DNA from 2 places in the Pseudoalteromonas sp. SG44-8 genome. Region 1 is predicted to be linked to the other one. Evidence: predicted binding sites of a transcription regulator. Region 1 holds the regulator's gene; the other holds the start of a gene.

Region 1 (4,618 bases):
CCTTGTACATCTGGATCAACCAGTTGCCATAATAAGGTACGAATCTTATGCGGGGATGACTCGAGTAATAATGCGGTGTCACACGGAGCTGTTTTTGCCAACATACGCCTTACTTGAACAAATTGACCACTGTTAAGTGACTTGGTCACTTGTTTTAGTTGTTGTAGTGGGTAATCTTGTTCAAAAGCTTCTGGCATTGGCGTCCTTAAAAAATTAATACACTTGATAGGTAGGGTAACTGTTGTCGATAATTAACGCGCTTGGTCTGTTTAATTAACGACTTTATTCAGTTTAACGCAATTTAGTGGTACTGACTACGAGCTATTCTTGTTCGTTAAAGCGTTGTGCGATCAACTCACCAATTGCTGCAAGAGCAGGTTCAGCGTCCGGGCCCTCACATACAACTTTAACTTCTTTGCCTTGGCTACTTTCTAATAGCATTAAGCCCAGTACGCTGTCGCCTGCGGCTTGTTTGTCATCTTGATGAAGTGTGATGCTGGCATCAAACTGCACAGCTAATTGCGCTAATACGCTGGCTGCGCGAGCATGTAAACCGAGTTTGTTTTTTATTAAAAATGTATCTTCTAAGCGCATCAACATTCCTTACTGTAAACGTGAGTTGTTATTCTTGTTCACGATGGCGAATTTTCACATTACTGTGGCTCATCGAGAAGCTTTCACCTATAGTTTGCGCTAGATAAACTGAGCGATGTTGACCACCGGTGCAACCAATAGCAATTGTTAAGTAACTGCGGTTATTACGTTCTAAGTGCGGTAACCAAGTTTGTACAAAGGTTTGGATCTGCCAAGTGAATTTTTGCACGATACTGTGACTGGCTAAATAATCTTTTACTGGTTGATCCAGGCCTGTGAGCGGTTTTAACTCAGGCTCCCAGTGTGGATTAGGTAAAAAACGTGCATCAAATACATAATCGGCTTCTTTTGGAATACCATGCTTAAAACCAAATGATTCAAAGGTGATGATTAGTTTTTTATCTTTTTTCCCTAAAATCTTTTCACGGATTGACTCAGCAAGCTGGTGGACACTGAGATCTGTGGTATCAAGCATGAAATCAGCACGAGTAGTTAATACATCAAGCAACACTTTTTCTTGCTTGATGGCTAAATCCAGTGGCAAAGAATCCAAAGATAATGGGTGTAAGCGGCGGGTTTCAGAAAAGCGTTTGATCAGGGTTTGATCATCACTGTCTAAATAAAATAGCGTCGGATTTGCAAAACCAGGCAAGTATTCAAGAATGTCGTTAAATTCTTCCTGCTCTTTCGGTAAATTACGAACATCGATACTGACGGCAATTTTGTCGTAATTATCAGAGACACTGCGTACTAATGACGGTAATAAGTTAACTGGAATATTATCTACACAATAATAGCCAAGATCTTCTACTACACGTAAAGCAACAGATTTACCTGAGCCAGAACGCCCACTGATGATGATTAACTCCATGTAAATTCTCCTTCATTTAATACCAATTTTATTAAAAACATGCTCATTCTTGCTTGTTAAATAACCCACTAACTTTGTTTAAAATTATTTATATAGAACAACTATATAAATAATTTCCACCTTGTTCTAGAGCTATTTTCCTGTTGCAATAATTACTCTCTAATTCAATACAATACAATTGGTATGACTACGATTGAGCTGCAATTACATGATACAAATCTTGGTCTGTTTTTGCGCTACGTAGTTGTTTACAAAAATCTTTGTTATTGAGTTTATCAGCAATTGTGGCTAACGTCTTCAAATGAAGTTGGCTGTCACCATCTGGTACGATGAGGGCTACAAATATATCAACTGGGCGATTATCAATCGCATCAAAATCAACCGGTGATTCACTCACTAAAATTATTGCTAGCGGGTTTTCAACACCACTCATACGGCCATGAGGGATAGCAATACCACGACCAATACCCGTACTACCTAGTTTTTCTCTCGACAGTAGTGCGTTGAGGATTTCTTGTTGTGATAGCTGAGGGAGCTGTTCATGAGCCAATTGGCTTATAAATTCAATGATCCGTTTTTTGCTATTAAAAAGGACCGCAGCTTTACTGCAGTCCTGACAAATAAGTGAGCTTAATTTCATAGTGTTAGTGTCGAGCGTGCTTCTCTTTGTGTTTAATTACTTGACGATCAAGTTTATCGATTAGTCCGTCAATAGCTGCATACATGTCTTGGTGCTCAGTCGAGGCAAATAATTCAGCGCCACTGACATGTAATGTGGCCTCTGCTTTTTGGCTTAGTTTTTCTACATCAAGAATAACATGGACATTATTGATATGATCAAAATGCCTTTCAAGCTTGGCAAACTTATTGTTTACATAGTCTCTTAATGAATCAGTAATTTCTACGTGACGACCAGTTAAATTTAGTTGCATAAGCATTTTCCTCTTGTGATTTTACGCCTTAAATCAAACTTTTACGTTGATTTGACGGTGGAATAGCCAGCGACTCGCGGTATTTTGCAATAGTCCGTCTAGCTACTTTGATACCTTGCTCTGCCAATATATCTGCAATCTTACTATCACTCAATGGTTTCGCTGAGTTTTCTGCACTGATCAATTTTCTGATCAATGCTCGAATAGCTGTCGAAGAGCATTCGCCGCCGTTCTCAGTGCTTACATGACTTGAGAAAAAATACTTTAACTCAAAAATACCACGGGGGGTATGCATGTACTTTTGTGTCGTTACGCGAGAGATTGTTGATTCGTGCATCTCAACCATTTCAGCAACGTCGTTTAGTACCATAGGTCGCATTGCTTCAGGGCCATGCTCAAAGAATCCCTGCTGTTGTTTTACAATGCAGTTAGTTACTTTGAGTAACGTCTCGTTACGACTTTCTAGGCTTTTAATAAACCATTTAGCTTCTTGCAAATGCGAACGTATAAATTGGCTGTCAGTGCTTGATTTTACTGAGCGTGACATTGCCGCATATTGGCTGTTCACTCTAATTTTTGGCATGCTGTCTGGATTAAGTTCAACCACCCAGCGACCTTTAATTTTTTTCACCGAAACATCAGGTATAACATACTCTGATTCTTCGCGTACTATAGTATCCGCAGGCTTTGGATTAAGGCTGTGGATCAATGTCATTACTTCTTTCAGCTCATCTTCTTTAAGCTTAGTCTTTTTCATCAAAGTGCGATAGTCACGACTAGCTAATAAATCGATATGATCAGTTAAAATCATTTTAGTCTCGCTAATCCAAGGAGTTGCAGGATCAAATTGATTTAATTGAATACATAAACATTCTTGTAGGCTGCGCGCAGCAATACCAACAGGGTCAAATAACTGAATGCGTTTTAACACTGCTTGCACTTCGTCTAGTTCGATTTCTTCTTCGTTATTACCTTGATTTAAGCTCTCTGCGATGTCTTCGCAGCTCAAGGTTAAAATACCTGAATCGTCAACAGCTTCAACAATCGCAATGGCAATAGCTTCATCGGTTGGACTAAAAGGTGTGAGCTGTAATTGCCACATCAGATATTCGTGCAGGGTTTCAGTTGAAGCACCTTGATAAATTGACTCATCTTCAGGCATTGGGCCGGATGACGTATTTGGCGCAGCACTCATGTATTCGTCCCAGGTGACGTCCATAGCCATTTCGTCACTTAAAGTCTCTTTACTTAATGCTTCGCTACTTTCTTGTTCATATTCGCTGGGCTTGTCGTCTGCTGATGCACTAACAGTTAAGTCATCGTTGTCTTGTTTTTGTTCGTTTTTACCAGCCGTGTCGTCTGAATATTCATGCTCTTCTAGCTCTAACAATGGATTGCTGTCGAGTGCTTCTTGAATTTCTTGCTGGAGATCCAATGTACTGAGTTGCAATAAGCGAATTGCTTGTTGCAGCTGTGGTGTCATTGTAAGTTGCTGGCCCATGCGCAGCTGGAGTGATTGCCTCATGTATCTCTAACAATCCTTTTATTGTTATCATCGTTAAGTCTAGCAGATACTTAGCCGAGCGTGGCTTTATAGCCTAAATTGCTCGCCCAGGTAAACATCGCGGACTGTTTGGTCGGCAAGTACATGCTCAGGGGTACCTGATGCAATTAACTCCCCATGAGAAACTATGTAGGCTTTTTCACAAACATCAAGGGTTTCTCGTACATTGTGGTCGGTAATAAGTACGCCAATACCACGGTTTTTAAGGTGTTCAATAATCTTCTTTATATCTAACACTGAAATAGGATCAACGCCAGCAAAAGGCTCATCAAGTAAGATAAATTTTGGATTTGCGGCTAAAGCGCGTGCAATTTCAACTCGACGACGTTCACCACCAGATAATGCCATACCTTGGCTGTCGCGAATATGTTGAATGCTAAACTCATCAAGTAAGCTGTCTAGTGCTTCTTCTCTGGCTTGTTTATTCAGCTCTTTACGAGTTTCTAAAATAGCCATCAGGTTTTGATAAACAGTTAACTTACGAAAGATGGATGATTCTTGTGGTAAGTAGCCAATCCCTAACCGTGCGCGACTGTGCATTGGCAGTAAAGTGATGTCATTATCATCAATACTTATTTTACCTTTGTCGCTAGGTACTAAACCCACAATCATATAAAAAGTGGTGGTTTTACCTGCGCCATTAGGACCCAGTAAGCC
Region 2 (4,618 bases), on a different contig from region 1:
GCTCGCTTTTGCTCATTATTAACTTCACTGGTGTGATCTGTAGTTTGCGTTTTTTCAGCATCACGCCCCACTAAGACACCAGCGACAATAGCACTGCAAATCGCCGCTATTGGACGAATTATAGCCATAAAAGGACCTAGTAACACATACGATACCGACACCGAATCAACCCCTGTTTCTGGCGTCGATACTAAAAACGCAGTGGTAGCACTTTTTGAAGCGCCTGCACGTCTTAAACCAATTGCAGCAGGTATTACACCGCACGAACATAATGGCATTGGTGCGCCAATTAAAGCAGCTTTAACAGTCGTCCAAAAACCTTCTTTTCCCAAGTGTTTATTTAAGAAATCAGCCGGTAAGTACACATTTAATAACCCAGCTATTAATAAACCGAGCATTAACCAAGGTGCAGATAATAAAAATAACTGCCAAAAATTATTGATTAAGTCCATCAATGTCCTCCAAAGTGGTTAATATCGAACAGTTATCTGCGGGCTCTTTGCCTCCGCAGCACTTATCAGCTAACACGGATAATGATTGATGAAAACGTGTTAATTCAGCAATACGCTCTGCGACTAAGTCACGCTTTTGTATTGTTAAGTTTTTAACTTCATGGCAAGAATGCTGATGTTTTTTAAATTTAATTTGTAATAGTTCTTTGATCTCAGCCAAGCTAAAGCCAACATTTTTAGCGCGCAAAATAAACATCATTTGCTTAAGATCGGTTTGGCTATAATCTCGATAACCTGCTTGCGTTCGCGCTGAAGGCGTTAACAAAGCATGCTTTTCATAGTACCTTAGGGTATCTGTAGAGACACCTAATTGACTGGCAAATTCGCCTATTTTCATCACCGTCTCCAATTAACATATTATCAACTGATGCTGAGTATAAACCTTAGAGTACACACCAAGGTCCAGCATTTATAAATTTTTATTATGAAGGAAAGCTCATGAATATTACTCTTCTCGATACTGCTACGCTTGCAGGCACATCCCTTGAACCTTTTCAAAAACTTGGCAACTTCACTAGTTATTCACTAACCAGTCCAGCACAAGTATTAGCGCATAGTGCAGGCGCTGATGTCTTGATCACCAATAAAGTGGTACTTAATCGCGAAACACTGGCAAAACTCCCTGAATTAAAGCTCATATGTGTAGCCGCAACTGGCACTAACAATGTTGATTTAGTCGCCGCTAAAGAGTTTGGCATTGCCGTTACCAATGTGGCCGGGTATTCAACACCTTCGGTTGTACAACATACCTTTGCACTGATCACAAATTTACTGGGTAATACTCACCGCTACATTGCTGATTGCCAACAAGGGTTATGGCAACAAAGCGAGATGTTCTGCCGCCTTGATTACCGTTTTAATGATATAGGAGGTAAAACTCTGGCAATTATCGGTTATGGTTCGCTTGGTAAAGCTGTTGCGGATGTTGCACGTGCTTTTGGTGCCAATGTAGTTATCAGTGAGCGTAAAAACCAAGTAACTAGAGAGGGCCGAACAGAATTTTACCAAGCAATAAAAACAGCTGATATTATTAGTGTACACTGCCCTTTAACCGATGAAAGTCGTGATCTGATTGGTGCTGCTGAACTTGCTATGATGAAACCCAATGCCATTTTAATTAACACCGCGCGCGGTGGTATCGTTAATGAAGCTGATTTAGCCAACGCACTGAGCAATAACCAAATTGCAGGAGCGGGATTTGACGTATTAAGTAAAGAACCAGCTGCGAAGGATAATCCATTGGCCGCTTATCGTGGTGATAATTTAATACTGACTCCACATATTGCATGGGCCAGTGAAGAGTCAATCATTCGCTTAGTAAAGCAAGTCAGCTTAAATATTAGCGCATTTAGCCAAGGTGAAAGTTTAAATAGACTGGTCTAATCAACTAACTTTTAGTTAGTCACGCTATAAAAGGTGGTTAAATATAATGCACCACCTTACAAAAAAATCTAATTCATTGATTTTAAATAACATAAAATATTGGCTAGTTCTTTGCTAGCTAATAGATAAATTAAAATCAATATTTAGTATCCAGGATAAAATAATGAAAAAAGTACTTTTAATTGCCGCGCTTGCAGCCCCTCTTCTTACTGGTTGTGTAATTGCAGTATCCGATGGTGAAGCACAAACACACTGGGCTGGTAATAGTTCAAGCTGGGAAGAACATCATCAATTTAATCGTGAAAGCATCTCAGGGCTCACTTTAGATACCAGCTATCAAAATGTATTAAATAAATTAAAAACTCCCGACTTTACAGAATTATTAAAAAAAGACGGTGATGTATACCAAGTACTATTTTATGCCACCCACAGTATTCACTCTGACGGAAAAATGACAAAAGATGAATGTACTCCACTGGTCTTTAAAAACGAGAAACTGATTGGTGTGGGTGATAGTATTTATAATTCACTTAGCGCCATTTAGACACAAAACTAAAGCAGTAAAGAGTGGAGCATATTCACTCTTTATTTGCTGTAATAACTGACTTTACTAACTTGCGTCAATAACTCGAGCGATAATTTTATCGCGGCCACTATCTTTAGCTTGATATAAACCTAAATCGGCTTCTTCAAGTAATATATGCTCAGAATAAACTTGACCAAACTCAGTTGTAGCAACCCCAATACTTATCGTAATATGAGCGGCATTGAGTGATGCTTTATGCGGGATAGCTAGCGTATTAACAGCATCTCTGAGTTTATTAGCAAATTTTAATGCCTCGTGTTGGTTGGTATCGGGTAACACTGCGGCAAATTCTTCTCCACCGTAGCGCGCAACAAAGTCAGTGCCACGCTCACACGCTGCAACTAATGCATGTGCAACACGTTTAAGGCAGTCATCCCCGGCACGGTGACCGTAACAATCGTTATAACGCTTAAAATGGTCTATATCTATTAATAGCACCGATAACGGTGTACCAGCTCGACGGCTGCGACGCCATTCTCGCGATAAGCTTTCATCTAAATAACGCCGATTAGGTATTTCTGTCAGCCCATCAATGGAGGCGAGCATTTCTAACAAATCATTTTTTTGCTTAATCAATAATTGATTTCGCACTCGTGCACGTACTATTGCGGGACTAAATGGCTTAGCAATATAGTCCATTGCGCCTAATTCAAACCCTTTTGCTTCATCATCATGGCTTGTATTAGCTGAAATAAAGATAACTGGAATAGCGTGCGTAGTTGAATTTTCTTTTAACTGAATTAATACCTCATAGCCATTAATGCCAGGCATTACAATATCGAGTATAATTAAGTCAACCGCAGTTGATTTAACAAATGTCAGGGCTTTTTCACCACTTTCAACTAAAAATATTTCGTGATCATTCGCTAATGTTTTTTCCAACACCAATCGATTTAATGGGTCATCATCAACGATCAGTATTTTGGCTTTCTTCAACATTTACTGAGCCTTGTATTTGAATATATCTATTTACTTGTGCTAGTTCGAACTCTAACTGACTCAGGGATATTTGCCCTACGTCTGGTGTCTTGCGTAGTCTACTTTCTAATTGCTGAGCGGTAGCACTTAGGCGATTAAAGCCAAGATTTCCTGACACACCTTTAATACTATGCACTAACCGTTCCAAAGCTTTTGCTTGCATCGGTACTTTTAATTGCTGCAGATGACTTACACACAACTTAGCAAGTTTATCCAACATAATCTGCAATAAATCATTATTACCCGAGAATTGTTCTAATGCAAAAGAATGATTATAAAAAACAGCGCCGGTAATTTGTAGTTCATTGATCGCCGCTAATAACGTTGCTGCAACCACTGGTTTTGTTAAATGTTTATTCATACCTACGGCAAGTGAGCGTTGCTCGTCAGCTGCTTCACAATGCGCAGTTAGCGCAAAAATAGGTAATTGCTGTTGTTCATAACTTTGTCGCAATAAAGCGGTTGCTTGTAACCCATCGACTTCTGGCATTTGAATATCCATTAAGATCAGATCAGGCATGACTTGTGCAACCAAATCTATCCCTGCCATCGCCGAAGTTGCTGTCATTACATTAATATGTGCTTGACTTAAAATATTACTAATAATATCTAAATTAAGCTGATTATCATCAATAACTAACACTAGTAAGCCCGCAACGTTGAGTTTACTCTCTGCCGTTGTCAGATTTACATCAGGGCGTTTAGATATCGGCTCAACTTGCTGTATTCGTTGTACTAATGCAGAACTTTTCACGCTGCACATTTGCATACTTTTAAGAGTAGGCAGCGGAGTATTTGGAGCATTTTTAACAACATAAAGCTGCGTGTTATTACTCATCAATGCTGTTTTTATATTGTCTCGCGTTATTACTCTCGGTAGATCAACGTCATTAATGATGATCCGCTGATAATCTGCTAATACAGCGTGGTCTGTTAATTCAGCTAACTCAGAAAATTCTAGCTGTTTTAATGGCGCTAATGCGGTAGGTAAATTAATTCCCCGCTCAGAATGAATCACTAAAGTATTGTGCCAGACGATAGGATCGATTTGAGCGGCAACATTAAAGGTTATAGTAAAGAAAAACTCACTGCCTTGGCCTTTATTGCTGACAACTTTAATTTCAGCTCCCATTAATGCCACTTCGTGTTTGACTATAGC

Evidence for each region. Region 1 encodes sigma-54, which starts transcription at its own class of promoters, with help from an activator protein. Its sites were predicted from a motif close to GTTGGCACGNNNNTNGNNT; they were not measured.
Region 2: the regulator sigma-54 is predicted to act here: its motif matches at 1,994-2,012, upstream of H5163_RS05040 (DUF3192 domain-containing protein).

What each region holds. Positions count from the first base shown of each region.
Region 1 covers NZ_JACJEQ010000036.1:22,304-26,921, forward strand. Annotated here, with positions in the region: gene mgtE (magnesium transporter) at 1-197, opposite strand, end outside; gene H5163_RS18875 (HPr family phosphocarrier protein) at 322-594, opposite strand; gene rapZ (RNase adapter RapZ) at 623-1,465, opposite strand; gene ptsN (PTS IIA-like nitrogen regulatory protein PtsN) at 1,653-2,105, opposite strand; gene hpf (ribosome hibernation promoting factor) at 2,110-2,397, opposite strand; gene H5163_RS18895 (RNA polymerase factor sigma-54) at 2,426-3,922, opposite strand; gene lptB (LPS export ABC transporter ATP-binding protein) at 3,989-4,618, opposite strand, start outside.
Region 2 covers NZ_JACJEQ010000004.1:75,791-80,408, reverse strand. Annotated here, with positions in the region: gene H5163_RS05055 (SO_0444 family Cu/Zn efflux transporter) at 1-452, opposite strand, end outside; gene zntR (Zn(2+)-responsive transcriptional regulator) at 436-849, opposite strand; gene H5163_RS05045 (D-2-hydroxyacid dehydrogenase) at 951-1,895, shown strand; gene H5163_RS05040 (DUF3192 domain-containing protein) at 2,059-2,439, shown strand; gene H5163_RS05035 (diguanylate cyclase) at 2,506-3,420, opposite strand; gene H5163_RS05030 (PAS domain-containing hybrid sensor histidine kinase/response regulator) at 3,389-4,618, opposite strand, start outside.